4 regions of the Alteromonas sp. V450 genome follow, and region 4 is predicted to be linked to each of the others. Evidence: predicted binding sites of a transcription regulator. Region 4 holds the regulator's gene; each other region holds the start of a gene.
What was found. Region 4 encodes sigma-54, which starts transcription at its own class of promoters, with help from an activator protein. Its sites were predicted from a motif close to GTTGGCACGNNNNTNGNNT; they were not measured.

Region 1 (4,324 bases), 4.1 Mb from region 4:
AGAAGACACCGTGATATCAATTGTCTGCCCAGGTTTTGCAAAAGCCGGTAACTCGGCGTGAACGGCAACTGCTGCCACGTTTTTAATTTTAGGTTTTGTATTTGCATCCAGGCTTATACCGAAGTTGGTGAGCATTGTTCTAAAGCTTTGCTCTGTGAAAGGGCTTTGCTCTCCCGTGCCGGGAAGACCTACTACCAAGCCATATCCCACCAATTGATTGCTTCTAACACCCTGGATACTTGCTACATCTTTTATTCGTTGCGCAAAACCAGACGGCGCAAAAACAACGCAAAATGCTATAAAAACAACTGAAGCTAACCGCATATCTATTCTCCTACCAACATCTAAAGAGGCCACCATGAGGAATCGAAAAACTTAGTTAGCCAGCCTTTTTCTTGAGCCCTGGCAAACGTTCCGGTGCCTGAGTATTGAATTCGAGCGTTGGCAACCTTCGTAGAAACAATTTCGTTCTCAGGGCTAATGTCCGCGGGGCGAATAATACCCGTTAGACGGATGTATTCATCGCCTTGGTTCAGCGTAAGCCACTTTTCGCCGCGTATGACTAGATTATTGTTTGGTAATACATCGACGACGGTGACAGAGATTGCGCCTATTAAGCTATTGCTCTGATTTGCCGCTGCATCGCCGCTAAAATCACGTGAAGCACTTAGTCCAAGCTGGACAGATTCACCGCCGATGTTAATGGCTTGACCTGCTAAACCTGTGATGGGATTAAGGTTCACGTTGGTGTCTTTGGCGGTACTGGTATCGGCAGATTTACTTGCCTGCGTATTTTCACTCAAAGTCACCGTAATAATGTCACCCACACGACGTGCCGTAACGTCCGAATAAAGGCTATTGGCCATGTAAGGACGAAAGAGTGAGCCATCTTCAACTACACTTTCTCTAGGATAGTCAGGCACGACCGGCGCAAACGAAGGATCATTTGCCTGTACGGGAGGTTCCTGAGTACTTGCACATCCCGCAATAGTGAAGGCTGCTAATAGAGATAAGATACGCATAGTGTTACCTATTAAAGCTGCTGTATTACCTGACCAAGCATCTGATCAACAGATGAAATGACTTTAGAGTTCATCTCATAAAGACGCTGGCTTTCAATCAAATTAACCAGCTCTTCTGTCACGTTCACATTAGAGGTTTCAAGCGTTCCCTGAGAAATGTATCCCAAGCCTTGTAAGCCTGGAACACCTTGTATGGGGGCACCACTTGATGCCGTCTCAACGAACAAGTTTTGCCCCGTGGGCTGCAGCCCAGTTGGGTTGACGAAGTCAGATATGTTTAATTGCCCCAAAACCTGAGGCTCTGCTTGACCTCGAATACTCACACTTATTTCGCCATCTTGAGAAATCGTGATCTGTTGAGCATCTTCCGGAATTGCTACTTCTGGTTGCAGCAGAAACCCTGCGCCAGATGTAACAATTTGGCCTTGATCATTGAGAGAAAATTGCCCATTTCGCGTATACGCAATAGTGCCGTCAGGCTGCAATATTTCAAAATACCCTCGCCCTTGGATACTCATATCTAACGCATTGTCAGTAGCCAGAAGGTTACCTTGGGTATGTGCTTTCTGGGTTGCCACCACCTTAGAGCCTGATCCCAACATAAGCCCCGACGGCAATTCAGTATCCGCCGACGAACGTCCACCGGGCTGGTTGATATTTTGGTACAAAAGATCTTCAAATACAGCACGATCTTTTTTAAATCCGACCGTTGACGCATTTGCCAAATTGTTTGAAACAACTGCCACATCAGTTTGAGCGGCATCAAGTCCAGTTTTACTTATCCACAGTGCAGGATGCATGTTAACCTCCGACGTTGCGCTTCTCGCAACGAGAACAAAATTACGATTACAAAATACGCAGCAACATATTGCCGCGAGAGTCTAATTCTTCCGCTTGTTTCATGACTTTTACCTGAAGTTCGTAGTGTCGTTGCAAACTGATCATGTCCACCATTTCTTCAACCGCATTTACGTTGGACCCTTCAAGCATTCCAGACATCACTTTCACATTGGCGTTTGCTGGGGCAATACTTCCATCTTCCATGCGAAATAAACCATCATTACCTCTTTCCATATCCGCGTAATTTGGACTGACAAGTTTTAGCCGACCTACATCATCTATTACGTTTGCTGGTGCTCCTAGCTGTCGCATCGATAACGTGCCATCTGCCGCAATATTCAGGTTATCCAGCGGAACAGGCAAAAAGATGGGGCCGTTATCACCAAGCACTACACGGTCGTGGATGTCTGTCAAAATACCGTCGTCTCCAAGCTTAAAATTTCCATCTCTTGAGTACGCTTCCTGACCATTTTCATCCAAAACAGCGAACCAACCATCACCCTGAATGGCAACGTCTAGATCTCTATCAGTTTTAATTAACGGGCCAGACTCGTAGTTATTAGATGGACTTTCAGTCATTGAAAATACGCGCGTTGGTAGACCTTCTCCATATGCAGGCATAGAGCGCGCTTGCTCTAGTTGGGCTCTGAATCCGGTTGTTTGAGCATTCGCTAAATTATTTGCACGTATGCCCGTTCCTAATAGATCCTGCGAGGCACCACTTGCGGCAATGTAGAGAAGTTTATCCATGACTGACTTTTGACTCTGTTTAAACCTTAAACAGATTTTTGCAAAGGTGATGCCAATCTTTGGAAATTATGAGGAATGTTTTAATTGAAGGGTTAACACGCTGAATTTTATAAAATTAAAAGGCCACCGAGCGGTGACCTTTAACGAAGATAAAGCACTATATGTTGCTAGGCGACTAATTTTTGCCGCCTTAGCAAGATTAACTATTATCGGATGTTCAAGATGGTCTGGTTTAGCGAGTTATTCACTTCCAACGCCCGCGAGTTAGCCTGGAAATTACGCTGAGCGATGATCATATCGATAAGCTCTGTAGTCAAATTCACGTTCGCTTGCTCTAAGGCCGATGAGTTTATTTCACCATAAGTCCCTGTGGTTGCTTCGCCCGCCAGTGCTTCACCTGAAGCAATACTCTCTTTCCACTTTGTATTGCTCACTTGCGTTAAGCCTTGATCATTGGCAAACCTTACTAACGCTACCCTTGAAATTGGCTCAGAAGTACCGTTAGAGAAACTTGCTCTGATAAGGCCATCGCTGTCAATGTCGATACCAGTAAGACGGCCTACTGCTAGTCCATCCTGTTCAAGCGACGTTACCTCAAAACCAGAGGCATATTGCGTCGGCTCATTTAACGTCTGTAGCGCTGGGTTAAGGTTAAAATCGATTGTGATTGTCTGCGTACCGTCAGAACCGTTATTCAACGCATTCGCACCTGCCACGCCAAGTTGTTCGGTGGTAATAGTAGGAGGATCTTGGTTTATAAAGTCACCAGATGAATCAAACTGCAGAAGGGCACTTGATACAGGGCCACCCGATGTAGCCGGTCCAGCAGGTGAGCCACCGCCGGTGATATCAACAAGGGTATCGTCAACTGCTGTAAATAAACGCCAATCATTTGGGTTATTGGTAATGTCGGCATCATCGCGTACGAAATAATAAGTCATAACATGGCTTTCGCCTAACGAGTCGTAGATGGTGACCGATGTTGCTGCATTATAAGTGTCCTGGTCAGTGGGGTCAAAATTCGCTACCGTCTTATATTCACCGCCGGCAGGGAGGTTCATTTTGATATCAACGGTCTCTGTGCTTTTAGGCGAGCCTGACGAATCAGGTACACGCGTAGGTATTGTTGTACTTAAAGCGGTTGAAGAACTGGTGCCATCGTCATTAACGGGAAAACCCATTAAGTTATCGCCACTGCTGTTCACAATGAAATTATCATCGTTTAGTTTAAACTGACCCGCTCTAGTGTAGGTAAAGTCATTCGAGGACAAATCTGATGACAACGCAAAATAACCAGTTCCTGTAATAGCCAAGTCAAGGGAACTGTTAGTAAATTGAAGACTACCCTGAGAAAACTGCTGTGCAACTTCCTGCGTTAGTACACCGTCCCCAACTTTTGTTCGACTTCCAGCTAACAGCGAAGCAGCATATACATCGCCAAATTCAGCTCTTGACTCTTTGAAACCTACAGTGTTTACGTTAGCTATGTTGTTTGCGGTTACGTCTAGATCTTTCTGCGCTGCCGCTACGCCACTCAAAGCAATGTTAAAAGACATATGTTCTCTCCTACTAGCTACCTATTTGTATAACGTCATCTAGACTAATGCTGACATTACCATCTAAATTTAAAATAATACCTTGATTGCTGCTTGATAAACTGACACTACCAATGTGCCTGTGTACAGCCGTCGTCATTTGAAATCCTTCACCAC
Region 2 (4,324 bases), 1.4 Mb from region 4:
TAAGGCTAAAGCGCAAGAATGGCAAGATTACCGAAGTACTTAACTCGGCAAAACTGGGGGCTACCGGCTCTGTTGGTGCGCTTCATGAAGATTGCGTACTGCTAAATAGAAAACGCTTTTTACAGCAAGGTGGTTTTGATAAGGATCTTCTTGAGTTTCGCTCTGCCATCGTTGACTTTTGCAATCGCGTTACCAAAGTAAAAGGACACAACTATTTAGTGCTACACGCAGAAATTATCACAGATAAAAAAAGCAGGCCCTTGGCTGACAATACTTTATTATTGGAAAAACTAGGTAATGCATAATGCAATCAATCCAGTGTGATAACAGCACTGGGTTGTGTTTACTTGCTATATGAACTTGGTATGCAGAGGTGAAGCCTTGCAAGGAAGTTGCGGCAGTAGTATGCCTAAGTAGCTATACCTTAGTGGCTTTACCTCAGTCGTTTTACCTTAGTAGCTATGCAGTAAAAGTTCGGTAATGTGGGTCTCTGTGCCACGCACAGTTTTTTTCTTGCAAATTAAAAGCACAGTACACCAGTTGGTGGTGATTATTGTTCATCACAATTGCTCTGTCGGCATAAATATGAAAAATTGCTTTTTTAGCTGAGTAAATAACTCTGCCTCTATTAATCTCCTGATAATCGGTGTGAAATAGCTCAGGAAAACGAGGAAGGTAAACATTATTTTTTTCCCATTCCACCGCGTGCTCAAAGTCAGTGTCATACAACATCAGGCTATCCGACACTACGTTATCTAATACCTCATTTCGAGCAATAACAGTATTGTTATAAATCCAAAAAATACCAATTTTGGGCGCAACTTTGTTCACCTATCTACCTCAAATATTTTGGTAATAGCGAACTAGCTTTCACAAGGTATACAACCCTTTTTAGAGTTTATAAATACATGTGGCATCAAAGAAAACGCCATCTATAACCCGCTAGAAAGTTTTATCATGACAGTGGCAGAGCCCCTCAAATATGTAACGAAAAAAAAGGCACTATAAATAGTGCCTTTAGATTTATTTTAAAAGACTTAACTTTTGAGCGCTTTTCGTCGACGTAGTAAAAGCCCTGACAAACCGAACAATAACATAGCCAATGCTGTCGGTTCTGAAACATCAGACGCGTTATCAGCATCATCCTGTGTTTTAAATCCGTTTGTTCTAATATTGTCGATAGAGAAAAACTCTGTAACACCGCCTGTTGCCGTTTGACTAAATGTGATCGTATTGAAAGCGGTATCACTTATAAAACCAAAAAAACTAGTAAAAATAGTCTGGTTGCTAGGTACGTCTAATGCAAATGGCGTTTCCGAATCAAACTGAACGCTGTAACTATCTGTGGAGTCTGAGTCGGAAAAATCAAAAGCAAAAGCTGTAATGGGAGCAAAAAACCTAAACGTGACTATCGGGCCATCACCGCCAGGTTGGTAATTACCGTTATTAAATTCGCCCCAACCTACACTGTTAGATGCGTTAATAGCTGTCCCTCTGTTTGCATTTATTTCAGCTGCACTGTAGATCCCCGCTTGCTGATTACCCCCTAGCGAGTTTAAATACGAAAAAGCAAACCCCTCAAACTCACGCTCTACGCCTAAAACTAAATCACCTGTGGTTTCGGTATCAAAAGTTTCTAAGGTTAACGTTTCGCCACTTAGTGCAGAATTGAAGTCAGTTATATCGTTATATTCGATTATTGCTGAGCTTGCACTATAACTCGCTAGCAACAATAAAGAGCTGGCAAACACTTTTGTCATTATATTTATTCCCTTGTTGATAAGCCTTTTACGTAACTTCCACAGAAGTCATCCTTAACCCGCTATAAGCATAAAACAAGCCAAATACCTAACAACATGATTTAAAAAGACTTTTTAAAATAATAGTGCGTATACCTTTGCGGTATGTAAAGAAAACGAACACCTAGCCATTTGTTTTAATTGATATTTCCCCAAGTTGAATGTTTTGACGACGAGATATGTAAGCCAGTTGTTTAAATGTTAGTATGAACCGAGTAGCTTAGCGTTGAAATATTCTTGCGAAAAGTAAGAGTGCCTGGTGTGAACGGCTGTTAAAGCACGGCGAGTGCTTAGCAAGCCTAATCTACTTAAAAAAAGTTCTTAGTTTATGATATGCAAAGAACGCCCTTGCGTAACATTTTGCAAAATAATTCACAAGAGAAAACGGTTCAGGATCACTTTCGAAGACCTGTTCTGGTGTTACTCGTATTTCAGGGAGCCCTATAAAGTCAAATACACGTGCAAGGGTTACTTCGTGGTGCTCAAGCAAGTCTTCTTGTTTTAGCACAAGGACCTGTTCAGGCCTGACAAGAGAGTACAGCATATCAAGTTGTTGTTTATAAAGGCCTCTATGAAGATAAGACCAATGGCGCCATGGCGATGTTCTAGACCAGTGAAAATTCCCATGGTCACTCAAACGACTCGATTCAGATATAAATGCCGACAGCATATTTTTATCTTCTCGACCAAGCTTGCGCATCATTTTGTAATGTGACTGTGCACGCTCAACCGGATCTCGTAACAAAACGATAAATAACGCCTCTGGATTGTATTCAACGCAAGCTTGCATATAAACCGGGTTGAATAATGTTATGGGCGTAGCGTCACAAATAATTGATTCAAAATCATAATGTGGCAGCTTCTTAGCATAGCGCTTATCTGCAAATGCTTTTTTGTCTTCTGTCTCATAGAAGTCAGGCTGATCAAATACATGCGCTTCTTTTCCGTCTACTAAGCAAATATCTGGATGTTGTGATAAAAAATGCGCAAGAGCTGAAGTACCTGCTTTTTGAACACCTACTATATGTACATTTACTTTAAATTTTTGTTTTGCGGCTTGCTTAATATACATGAAAAGCGAATTTTGGTAGGTTACGACGGACTTAACGCATAGTAACGTAGCGATGACAGAATTAACATTTTCATTTTTTCGAAATTACGAAAAATATACCGGTGGTCACCAGAAGTTTTTCGATTACATTGAACATACTAAGGCGCTTCCCAGTGCACAATGTGAGCTTTTTGTGCAAAACGATTGCAGTGTAATGCCAGGTTTTTTTAATAATATTACAGGCGTGAAATATCAAGCTAGCTACAACCCTAATGCCTGTAATATTGTGTTTTTAGCCGGTATGGATTGGCAGTATTACTTACCACACGCACATCGCGATGACGTTATTGTAAATCTTGTTCAGCATGTACGGCATGGTGACAACACGCACCCACTTTTTAACTTTCTGCCGCATAAAGCATTTCGAATTTGTGTGTCTGACGCCGTTAGAGATGCAGTTACGCCTTATGCGAACGGTATATGCAGAACCATTCCAATCGGGCACACCATTCCTCATTTGACCCATGAAAAAGAGTACGATCTATACATCCTTGCTAAAAAGAACGTCAAGTTTGGAAGAACAATCGCCAAATGGGCTGAACGCGTTGGAATAAAATACCTCCTGCACGATTATTTGGTAAACAAGGATGAAGTATTATCATCTATGGCAAAAGCTAAGGTTTCGCTAGTGCTACCCAATCCCACTGAAGGCTTCTTTTTACCGGGTATAGAAGCAATGGCCCTCTCTGAAAGGGCGGTTGTTCCTGACGCAATTGCGAACCGTGAATACTGCAAACAAGGGACAAATGCTTTACTATGCGAGTACAATGTTGAAGCAGTAACACTTGCTGTCAAAACCTCTTTAGATAGGTTAAAAACGACCTATCATCAGTATGAAAAATTAGCGGGAGAAAAGCTTGCACGTTCTTATTCCCTCACGCAAGAGAGAGAAATTTATCATCAGTTAATAACAGAACATGTGATACCCTTAGCCACGCAATAATTTTCAATACAACTTTAAATACAATGACATTTTTAACTGCCCGATGAACGTATTTAGCTCTATACTCCGCAGTGTGCGTATCCTCCCTCAAAAAAAACAACTTAACTTTTTTGTTCATGTTCCTAAAACTGCTGGAACAAGTTTTCGCGACTCTCTGGAAAGCAATACATGCGTAATATCTGATTACGGCGACAGTCGACCGCAAACATCGGATATTGTTCAAAAGTGGGCTTACGTTAAGAACGACATCTACTCACTTCAACAACATATAGAAACAAAAACGTCATGGCTTTGTGGTCATGTGTGGCTAACAAAATATAGTGGGTTAGTACCTGCAGAAAACATCGCGACAATAGTGAGAGAGCCGATCGAGCGCGTAATATCTCACTATAGCCATGAAATGCGTTGGGGTATGAGTGACAACATGGATCTAGAGACCTTTCTTCGATCATCTCAGGCTAAGAATACCCA
Region 3 (4,324 bases), 2.7 Mb from region 4:
AATGTGGCACAAAAGTGCATTTCATCATTGATGTATATCCTTTAAAGCATGAATTGAAAAACATTGGTTTTTCGACATTTTCAACTTAGGCAATCATGCTTTTTAAGGAGTCATACTATGACAACGCTTAACAGAACAGCTAACAAACTAACCGTAGCAATCACTGCAATATTGATGGTGTCGGGATGCAGTGCTGTAGCTAAACCACAAGTAAACAGCGCAACATTGGCAGGAGCTCCAGTGCTCAAGGCAGACGCCTTAGACAATGCTCTGCTCTATTCAGACGAGTGCATTACCGAACGAGAAGTTGTCACAGCACAAAAAATGTGGGGCGACGGAATTGTTCGCATTGGTCAGGTGTACAGTGAAAAAGGGAATTACTCAAACGAAGCGGCTGACTTCATACAGGACATGTACGGATACGACTTAAGCAGTGTACTTTTCAAACCTACCCTAGCGGCTAACGACCAATTTAGATCGAGCTTTGACGCGGCGCTCTCGTACTTTGTGGGTGGAAACGATGCCTACGCGGAAGATAAAGGCTTTGCTATTAAACCTTACACCAACGTCAAATTCGACAACGTTGGTATTATAAACAATAGCTGTCGCATGGCGGTCGCGATGGGTAATTACTTTTTCACCGACACAAAAGGCAGTGAAACGAAGGTCGAATACACGTTTGCCTATGTGAAAGATAGCGACGGCGACTTACGCATTGTGGCTCATCAATCATCACTTCCTTACAACCCGAACGGCAACTAAATAGACTATTGCCCCTCTTTTTAAAGAAATGTGAGGGGCGACAACCTCTCCTTTTACAGGCAAGGCGTTCTTTTCCTTTTCGCCTTGCCTCTTTTTTATTTTCAATGAGAAAACATTATGTGCGCAAAACGAATTTTGACGCATTGCGTCTTACTACTTGTGGTGACAATGACAACTGGCATTGTTAAATCACATGCCGATTCAGATTTTCAATCGTGGAATGCCCTTGCACTTGCTGGAGATGCCGATGATGATGGCAAATGGCAATTTTGGTTTGACGGTCATTTACGCTTTAAAGATGACGCATCCCGTCTAGGCGTCTCTATTATTCGTCCAGGGGTCGGCTACAAATTATCAAGAGACACGACATTGTGGTTTGGTGTTGCAAGAGTAACAATAAACTCAGACAACGGTTCCATTGAAGAAGACAGGGTATGGCAGCAAGCTACTTATTCGTTAAACCAGTTTATGGGCGGAACCGTTTCTGGAAGGAGCCGTTTGGAGCAGCGATTCAGAAACGATGAGGGCGATGATACCGGCTATAGATTTAGACAATTTATACGATGGTCAAAACCGTTAAACGAGCAATGGTCAATGGTCATTTGGGACGAGGTATTTTTTGGTTTGAATGACACAGACTGGGGCCAAAATAGCGGGTTTGATCAAAACAGACTTTACGTGGGGCCGGCCTATCGCCTCTCCAAAAATTGGCGTGTCGAGATGGGATACTTAAATAACCACATTGCATTGCCAGGAAACAACCCCGACGCCATAACAAACCACAACCTCGCTCTCACGTTCTTCGGCAGCTGGTAAGAACTAAAATTCCCCACAAGGCCCTTAAGCACACTCTCAGCAAAAGTATGTGGCAAGAAGGGCCTTACTCAGTCATGTAAAAAATGCATTCGTACGTGTAATCGTGACGTTCACTTTCTGCAGACACAGCCTAATAAAAACCGTAAACTCATATAAATAACCATATATTTCAATCACTTGAAAAACAGGCACAGAGTTAGCATATTCTACTTCGACAGTAACGGAAGCAATACGAGGATTAAGTTATGTTAGGTTGGGCAATTACATTTTTTATCATCGCCATTATTGCAGCAGTTTTTGGCTTCGGCGGCATCGCAGGTGCAGCAACAGGTATCGCACAGTTTCTTTTCTTTGTGTTTATCGCGTTGCTAGTAATCTCACTTATCGCAAACGCGTTACGTGGTAGAGCACCAAGAGCCTAGGACATATACAGTTTTAAGTAGGAAAAAGGAGTAAGGATATGTTTTCATTTAAAAATCTTTCTAAAGTATTAGTGGCATCTGCATTTGCACTTTCACTTGCGGCTTGCGGAGACGGCGAGGCGGAAGATGCTGGTGAAGAATTAGACGAAATTGTTACCGATGCGGGTAACGCTGTAGAAGACGCTTGTGAAGATGTAAAAGAAGGCGTTGATGCAGAAGATAAAGATTGTTAAGCAATGCTAGATACAAAAAGGTCATACACTGACGTGTATGACCTTTTTTATTTGTATTCGCGCACCAGCGCTCTATTGGCCCGCGTAGATTATTGCCCACTCAAAAGAGCGAGTTGGAATACCTGTTCGGACTGTTTTCAGACCTCTTCCCCACCCAATTCTCTTGCCAAATCGTCGAGTGTAGACAGTGTACTGTCAAACTCACTAACCACGTATCGATATCTAATGGCGACATGATGATCTGTGCGTCCAAATTTTACTTTTAACCCATCAGCATCGATGTGTTTTACTGTATTTAAAAACCGATACGCCAACATTTCTGTGTCAAATTTAAACTCAACACTGTTCTCCATTTACGCTACCACCTCTGGATACTTTTCGATGACTGCGACCACGCGGCGCGCAAAGCTATCTTCAATGGTGTCTAGGGTGTCAACAGTTAACCATTGAAAGAGAAGTTCATCAGGCGCTAATGCCTCGCCTTTTTCTAACTTGGCGGTCATCATTTGCAGTTGAACACTTGAACGAAGTGATGTGTCTGAAGAAGGACTAGGTAAATCGACAGACGCTTCTAGCGCGACTGTCAACCAATGTCTGTCGTACCCATGCTGACTGGACGCTGTCGCTTGCGCAACGGCATTTGCCCAGCGTCGTCCAAGCACATCCTTTAACCCCTGACTTTCATCTACAATACTGTCATCACGGCTTAGAATTATTTGCGATAGTGCATTCACTCTTTCGCGTAAACTGCGCTTTTCTGTATTACTTTTAAGCTCGTAACGACGACTTTCAAGCCGCGCTATTTCTCTTTCTACTTTTTTATGTAGAGGTTTTGGCAGCGCTTCAAGCTGTGATTTAACATCATCAATCTTTGCTTCGTAGTTGTCATGTTCTTCATCTGGACTTATTGCTTTAACAGTATCAATTAAGCGTTCCACTAAATCATTTGTAGCTTTGTTGCGTTCGTTGCGCTCTAATTTTAATCGCGAGAACACATCATCGTTGGCACGCTTGAACGCATTCCAAAGCTGGCTCTCCTCGCGCTTTCCTGCATGTCCCACTTCTTTCCACTTAGTCTGAAGCTCTTGCGCCTGTGCTGCAGCAGAAACAATATCATCGTTTGATTTTAAGGCATTGGCTTGGTCGATCAGTTCACGTTTTATGCGTTGATTTTCCATTTGCCAATGGTTAATTTTCTTTTGGATGGGTAAAGAAACGGACTTCCAATCTTGCTTTAGTGACGCATAGTGTTCTTTGTCGACGTGCCCCGCGCTATGCCACTTTTTTGTTGCCCGATCGAACGCCTTCGCTAACTCAATCAATGGCTGTTCAGTATCGAGTCTTCGAACAGACTCAATCACACTTTTTCGGCTATCGATTGCTTCTTTACGTTGTGCATCAAGCATGGCGTAGTGCTCTCGGCAAGGCTCAAAGGCCCGTTCAAGCGCATCATCAAATTGCCTTTGCAATGCAATATCATTTTCGTCATTTAATGATACTGAAGTTAATGACTGCCACTGCTTACGCAATACTTTTATCGCGTCGCTACGCTGTTTAATATTCGCCGCGTTTTCTTGTGAAAGCGCATTAGCCTCTTCAATCAAGGCGGGTTTTCTCGGCGCAGCCAAATAAGTCTGCCACCCTTCTAGGCGCTCCACCGATTCTTTTGTTTGCTCATAACGCTTGGCCATTGCCTGCTTTTCAACGTCGCTTAACTGTTCATAGCTCTCGCTTAGTTTTGCAAACTTCGACAGTGCTATACGAAACTTTCCTTGTTCAATAAGTCTATCTACAACATTGATGTTCTTTCGAAACTGCTTTACCAACGCCTGGCTTTTCGCTTTTCTTGCGCGTACCACTTCGCTTACACGGTCAACTGCACTTTTAAAACGTCTTTTCAAGTCTTTTGGCACAACGAGTAGCTCTGCGCAAACACGGTTGTATTGCGCTTTTGCGCTTTCAAAGGCGTCCCACAAGTTTGCGTCCGGTTCACCATCGTCTTGTTCACTAGCTTCTACTATAGCTTGAGAAGCCTTCTCCAGCGCCTCTACCCCAAACGACAACTTTTGACCAAACTGCTGCTGCGCTGAA
Region 4 (4,324 bases):
GTTAAGTTCTCGATGGCGAATTTGGACGTCGGGGTGAAGTTCGCCAAATGTTTTAGATAAGCTTTGAGCGATGTAGACAGAACGGTGTTGGCCGCCTGTGCAGCCAATTGCTACCGTTACATAACTGCGATTGTTGCGCTCTAAGTGCGGTAGCCAAGTAGTGATAAGGTTTTGTATCTGCCAAACAAACTTGGTCACAACAGGCTGAGAGCCAAGAAAAACTTCGACGGGCGCATCCAAGCCCGTTAAATGTTTTAAATCGGGTTCCCAGTGTGGGTTAGGTAAGAAGCGCGCATCAAACACATAGTCTGCGTCTTTCGGGATCCCGTGTTTAAAACCGAACGATTCAAACACCAATACGAGCCTAGAACTTTTCTTTCCTAATATTCGTTCACGTATAAGCTCTGCCAATTGATGGATGGTTAGTTTGTCGGTATCGAGGTATAGGTCGGCTCGTTCAACAATAGGCGCCAGTAACGCTGATTCTGCTTTTATCGCCTCAGATAAGGACTTATTGAGTTTCGCCAGGGGGTGTAAACGCCGTGTCTCGCTAAAACGCTTTACAAGCACATCGTCGCTTGCATCTATATATACTATCGTCATTGACCAAGAAGACGGTAAATAATCCAATATCTCAACAAGATCGTTTGGGTTTTTAGGTAGATTGCGCACATCAATACTGACAGCGACTTGGTCGTATTCATCAACAACAGTGTGCGTTAGCGTAGGTAGAAGATTAACCGGAATATTGTCTACGCAGTAGTAACCTAAATCCTCTAACGCACGCAAAGCGACAGATTTGCCAGAGCCTGAGCGGCCACTGATAATTATCAGCTTCAACTGAATTCTCCCTTTAAACGCTACCTTTCCCGAGTTAGCGATTAGAATAGTGGCAAACTGTCTTTGCCCTTCACATTAATTTAAGGCTTTAACAATATCGTCGCTGGTCGTGGCGCGGCGTATGGCTTTAATCGTTTCTTTATCGCTGAGTTTACCTGCCACCGTTGCTAGAGTTTGTAAGTGGCCCTCAGTTTGATCTTCTGGAACTAACAAAGCGAAGAAAATATCAACAGGCTTTTCATCTAGGGCGTCAAAATCAATTGCTGGTGTACTTGTTACTACAATAGCAATCACTCTATCTAGACCGGCAAGACGACCATGTGGAAGGGCTATCCCGTTGCCAATTCCGGTGCTGCCCATACGCTCTCGTGCCAATAAGCTGGTGAGCACGGTAGCTTGTTCAATGTTTTGGTTATTTTTTGCTGCAATTTCAGCGATTATTTCTAAAATTCGCTTTTTACTATTACATTGAACCGCACACTCGGTGCGGTCCAAACTTACGATGGCTTGTATGTCCATACTTGATTAACTACTAGTGTTTTTTAAGTTTTTCCTTATGCTTGATTACCTGCCGGTCGAGTTTATCAACCATGCTGTCAATCGCCGCATACATGTCGGTATTTTCTGAGGATGCAAATACTTCAGCGCCACTTAAATGAACGGTCGCTTCCGCTTTTTGGTTTAATTTTTCAACGTTCAGGATGACATGCACATTAGAAATGTGATCAAAGTGACGTTCAAGTTTGCTGAACTTCGTATCGACATAATTACGCAAAGAGTCGGTGATTTCGACATGATGACCAGTTAGGTTTATTTGCATATTTCGTCTTCCTTATATTATTAAGCCAATTAAATAAGGCTTTTGCGTTGGTTCGACGGCGGGATCGACAAAGACTCCCGATATTTTGCTATTGTTCGCCGGGCAACTTTAATGCCTTGTTCGGCCAACAATGAAGCAATCTTGCTATCACTCAGTGGTTTCGCCGGCTTTTCTGCCGCCACTAGCTTTTTAATTAGTGCACGGATTGCCGTGGAGGAACACTCTCCACCTGATTCTGTTGCTACGTGGCTTGAGAAAAAATACTTTAACTCGAAGATACCGCGTGGCGTATGCATATACTTTTGTGTTGTCACACGTGAAATCGTTGATTCGTGCATGTCTACCATTTCTGCGACATCGTTAAGCACCATTGGTTTCATCATTTCCGGACCGTGCTCAAAAAAGCCCATTTGTTGCTGCACAATGCAGTTCGCAACCTTCATCAATGTTTCATTACGTGACTCAAGGCTCTTGATGAACCATTTGGCCTCTTGCATGTGTGAGCGGATAAATTGCGAGTCGCTACTGTTTTTGGCACGGCGGCTCATGGCTGCGTATTGCTGGTTTACGCTTAGCTTTGGCAGACTGTCGGGGTTCAGCTCAACCACCCAACGGCCATTTTTCTTTGTTACTGAGACATCAGGGATCACGTACTCTGGTTCTTTAGTAACTAAAGCACTACCTGGTCGAGGATTCAAGGTTTGAAGTAAACGCATTGCTTCACGTAGCTGGTCTTCTTTTAAACGACTCTTACGCATTAGCGTGCGATAGTCTTTGCTGCTCAGTAAGTCAGAGTACTCTTCAATCAGTTGTTTCGCTTCAGCTAGCCAGGGCGTGTCTTCAGAAAACTGACGTAACTGCACCATAAGGCATTCTTGAGGTGAGCGAGAACCTGATCCAATAGGGTCGAACATTTGAATGCGTTTAAGTACACACTCTATTTCGTCCATTTCAATTGGCTCTTCCATGTCATCGTCGTTAACCGCTTCTAAGATCTCGTCAAGCGTAACGGTTAAATAACCTGATTCGTCAATAGAGTCGATAATTGCCGTAGCGATAGCGCGGTCTGTATCTGAAAAATGAGTGAGGCGCATTTGCCAAAGAAGATGTTCTTGAATGTCTTCGGTGGTCTCGCCTTGGAAGATTTGTTCGTCGTCGTTAGACGGGCCTGGCGCCGGCGCAGAAGATGCAGAGTAATATTCATCCCACGTGCTGTCGATTGGCAGCTCATCGGGAAGGTCGTTCTTCTCAAGCGCATCGCCTGCTTCTAGGGTATCACTTGAGGCAGAGGCGGTGGCTTCAGGCGTACTATCGTCGTTGTCGATATTGTTTTTTTCTAGCTGAGGCTCGTCTGGGCTTTCTTCCACTTCTAATAGTGGATTAGAGTCGAGCGCTTCTTGTATCTCTTGCTGGAGATCAAGCGTAGAAAGCTGCAGCAGTTTAATCGCCTGCTGTAGCTGAGGTGTCATTGTGAGTTGTTGGCTAAATTTTAGCTGTAAAGATGGTTTCATCTACGTCTTATTTAAATGCTCTAAATTGAATATACCAGAGCTAAACTGAAAAATGACAATTCGGTTACACTAACTATAGCCTGAATTGTTCGCCTAGGTATACATCCCTTACTTTCTGATTACTTAAAACCTGTTCCGCCGTTCCTTGCGCAATAAGCTCGCCATGACTAACAATGTACGCTTTCTCACAAACATCCAATGTTTCGCGTACGTTATGGTCCGTGATAAGAATACCAATACCCCTATCGCGAAGATGTTGTATTATCTTCTTTATATCATTAACTGATATAGGATCAACACCAGCAAATGGTTCATCAAGCAAAATAAATTGAGGTTTCGCTGCAAGTGCTCTCGCTATCTCAACGCGACGACGCTCCCCGCCCGACAAACTCATCCCTGTACTATTACGTATATGGTTAATATTAAATTCATCAAGTAGTGCGTCGGCTTCTTCTTCTTGCTGTTGTGAATTCAAATCTTTACGGGTTTGAAGAATGGCCATGATATTTTCATGTACAGTAAGCTTTCTAAAAATAGAGGCTTCTTGTGGAAGGTAGCCTATACCGCGGCGTGCACGTTCGTGCATAGGTTGATGGGTAAGTTCATTGTCATCAATCTCTATCTTACCTTTATCCAAATTAACCAGACCAACAATCATATAAAATGTAGTGGTCTTACCAGCTCCGTTAGGGCCAAGTAGCCCGACAATCTGCCCGGTAGAAACGGAAAGGCTCACGTCGCGAACGACCTGTCGAGATTTATAAGCTTTAGCAAGGTTTTTAGCGCTCAAAGTTGCCATTGCTATTCATTGTCCTCGTTGTCTTTCTTAGACGATGTTTTACGAATGGTGTCAGGGGTAAATACTGTAGTTACACGACCTTCACCATCCTTACCAGCGCCACCCGTTGCAAGCAATTGTTCAGTAACCATATCGAACGTAATTTTATCGCCTTGCACCTTACTGGTATCTTGCTGTAGCTCAGCATTACCCGCCAGAGAAATAGTGCGATTAATTACTTCATAGCGAATTTCATTGGCTTTCGCTGATACTGGTGTACCATCTTCTAGTGATTGAGAATAGCTTGCAGGGTTGCCACGGGCGATAAATATTTCACGGCCGCTGCCATCTGTAGCTATTACTTCTACTTCATCA

Region 1: the regulator sigma-54 is predicted to act here: its motif matches at 2,651-2,669, upstream of BK026_RS00115 (flagellar basal body rod protein FlgF).
Region 2: the regulator sigma-54 is predicted to act here: its motif matches at 1,827-1,845, upstream of BK026_RS11990 (PEP-CTERM sorting domain-containing protein).
Region 3: the regulator sigma-54 is predicted to act here: its motif matches at 1,763-1,781, upstream of BK026_RS06315 (DUF1328 domain-containing protein).

What each region holds. Positions count from the first base shown of each region.
Region 1 covers NZ_MODU01000004.1:19,766-24,089, reverse strand. The annotation lists gene BK026_RS00130 (flagellar basal body P-ring protein FlgI) at 1-324, opposite strand, end outside; gene flgH (flagellar basal body L-ring protein FlgH) at 345-1,022, opposite strand; gene flgG (flagellar basal-body rod protein FlgG) at 1,034-1,822, opposite strand; gene BK026_RS00115 (flagellar basal body rod protein FlgF) at 1,869-2,612, opposite strand; gene flgE (flagellar hook protein FlgE) at 2,819-4,168, opposite strand; gene BK026_RS00105 (flagellar hook assembly protein FlgD) at 4,182-4,324, opposite strand, start outside.
Region 2 covers NZ_MODU01000004.1:2,752,818-2,757,141, forward strand. The annotation lists gene BK026_RS11980 (glycosyltransferase) at 1-305, shown strand, start outside; gene BK026_RS11985 (hypothetical protein) at 460-831, opposite strand; gene BK026_RS11990 (PEP-CTERM sorting domain-containing protein) at 1,038-1,760, opposite strand; gene BK026_RS11995 (sulfotransferase) at 2,104-2,871, opposite strand; gene BK026_RS12000 (glycosyltransferase) at 2,924-3,853, shown strand; gene BK026_RS12005 (sulfotransferase family 2 domain-containing protein) at 3,897-4,324, shown strand, end outside.
Region 3 covers NZ_MODU01000004.1:1,435,146-1,439,469, forward strand. The annotation lists gene BK026_RS06305 (phosphoribosyl-AMP cyclohydrolase) at 118-762, shown strand; gene BK026_RS06310 (DUF2490 domain-containing protein) at 931-1,578, shown strand; gene BK026_RS06315 (DUF1328 domain-containing protein) at 1,824-2,000, shown strand; gene BK026_RS06320 (hypothetical protein) at 2,039-2,233, shown strand; gene BK026_RS06325 (hypothetical protein) at 2,371-2,586, opposite strand; gene BK026_RS06330 (DUF349 domain-containing protein) at 2,587-4,324, opposite strand, start outside.
Region 4 covers NZ_MODU01000004.1:4,132,005-4,136,328, forward strand. The annotation lists gene rapZ (RNase adapter RapZ) at 1-840, opposite strand, end outside; gene ptsN (PTS IIA-like nitrogen regulatory protein PtsN) at 916-1,359, opposite strand; gene hpf (ribosome hibernation promoting factor) at 1,373-1,660, opposite strand; gene BK026_RS18275 (RNA polymerase factor sigma-54) at 1,690-3,171, opposite strand; gene lptB (LPS export ABC transporter ATP-binding protein) at 3,245-3,970, opposite strand; gene lptA (lipopolysaccharide transport periplasmic protein LptA) at 3,973-4,324, opposite strand, start outside.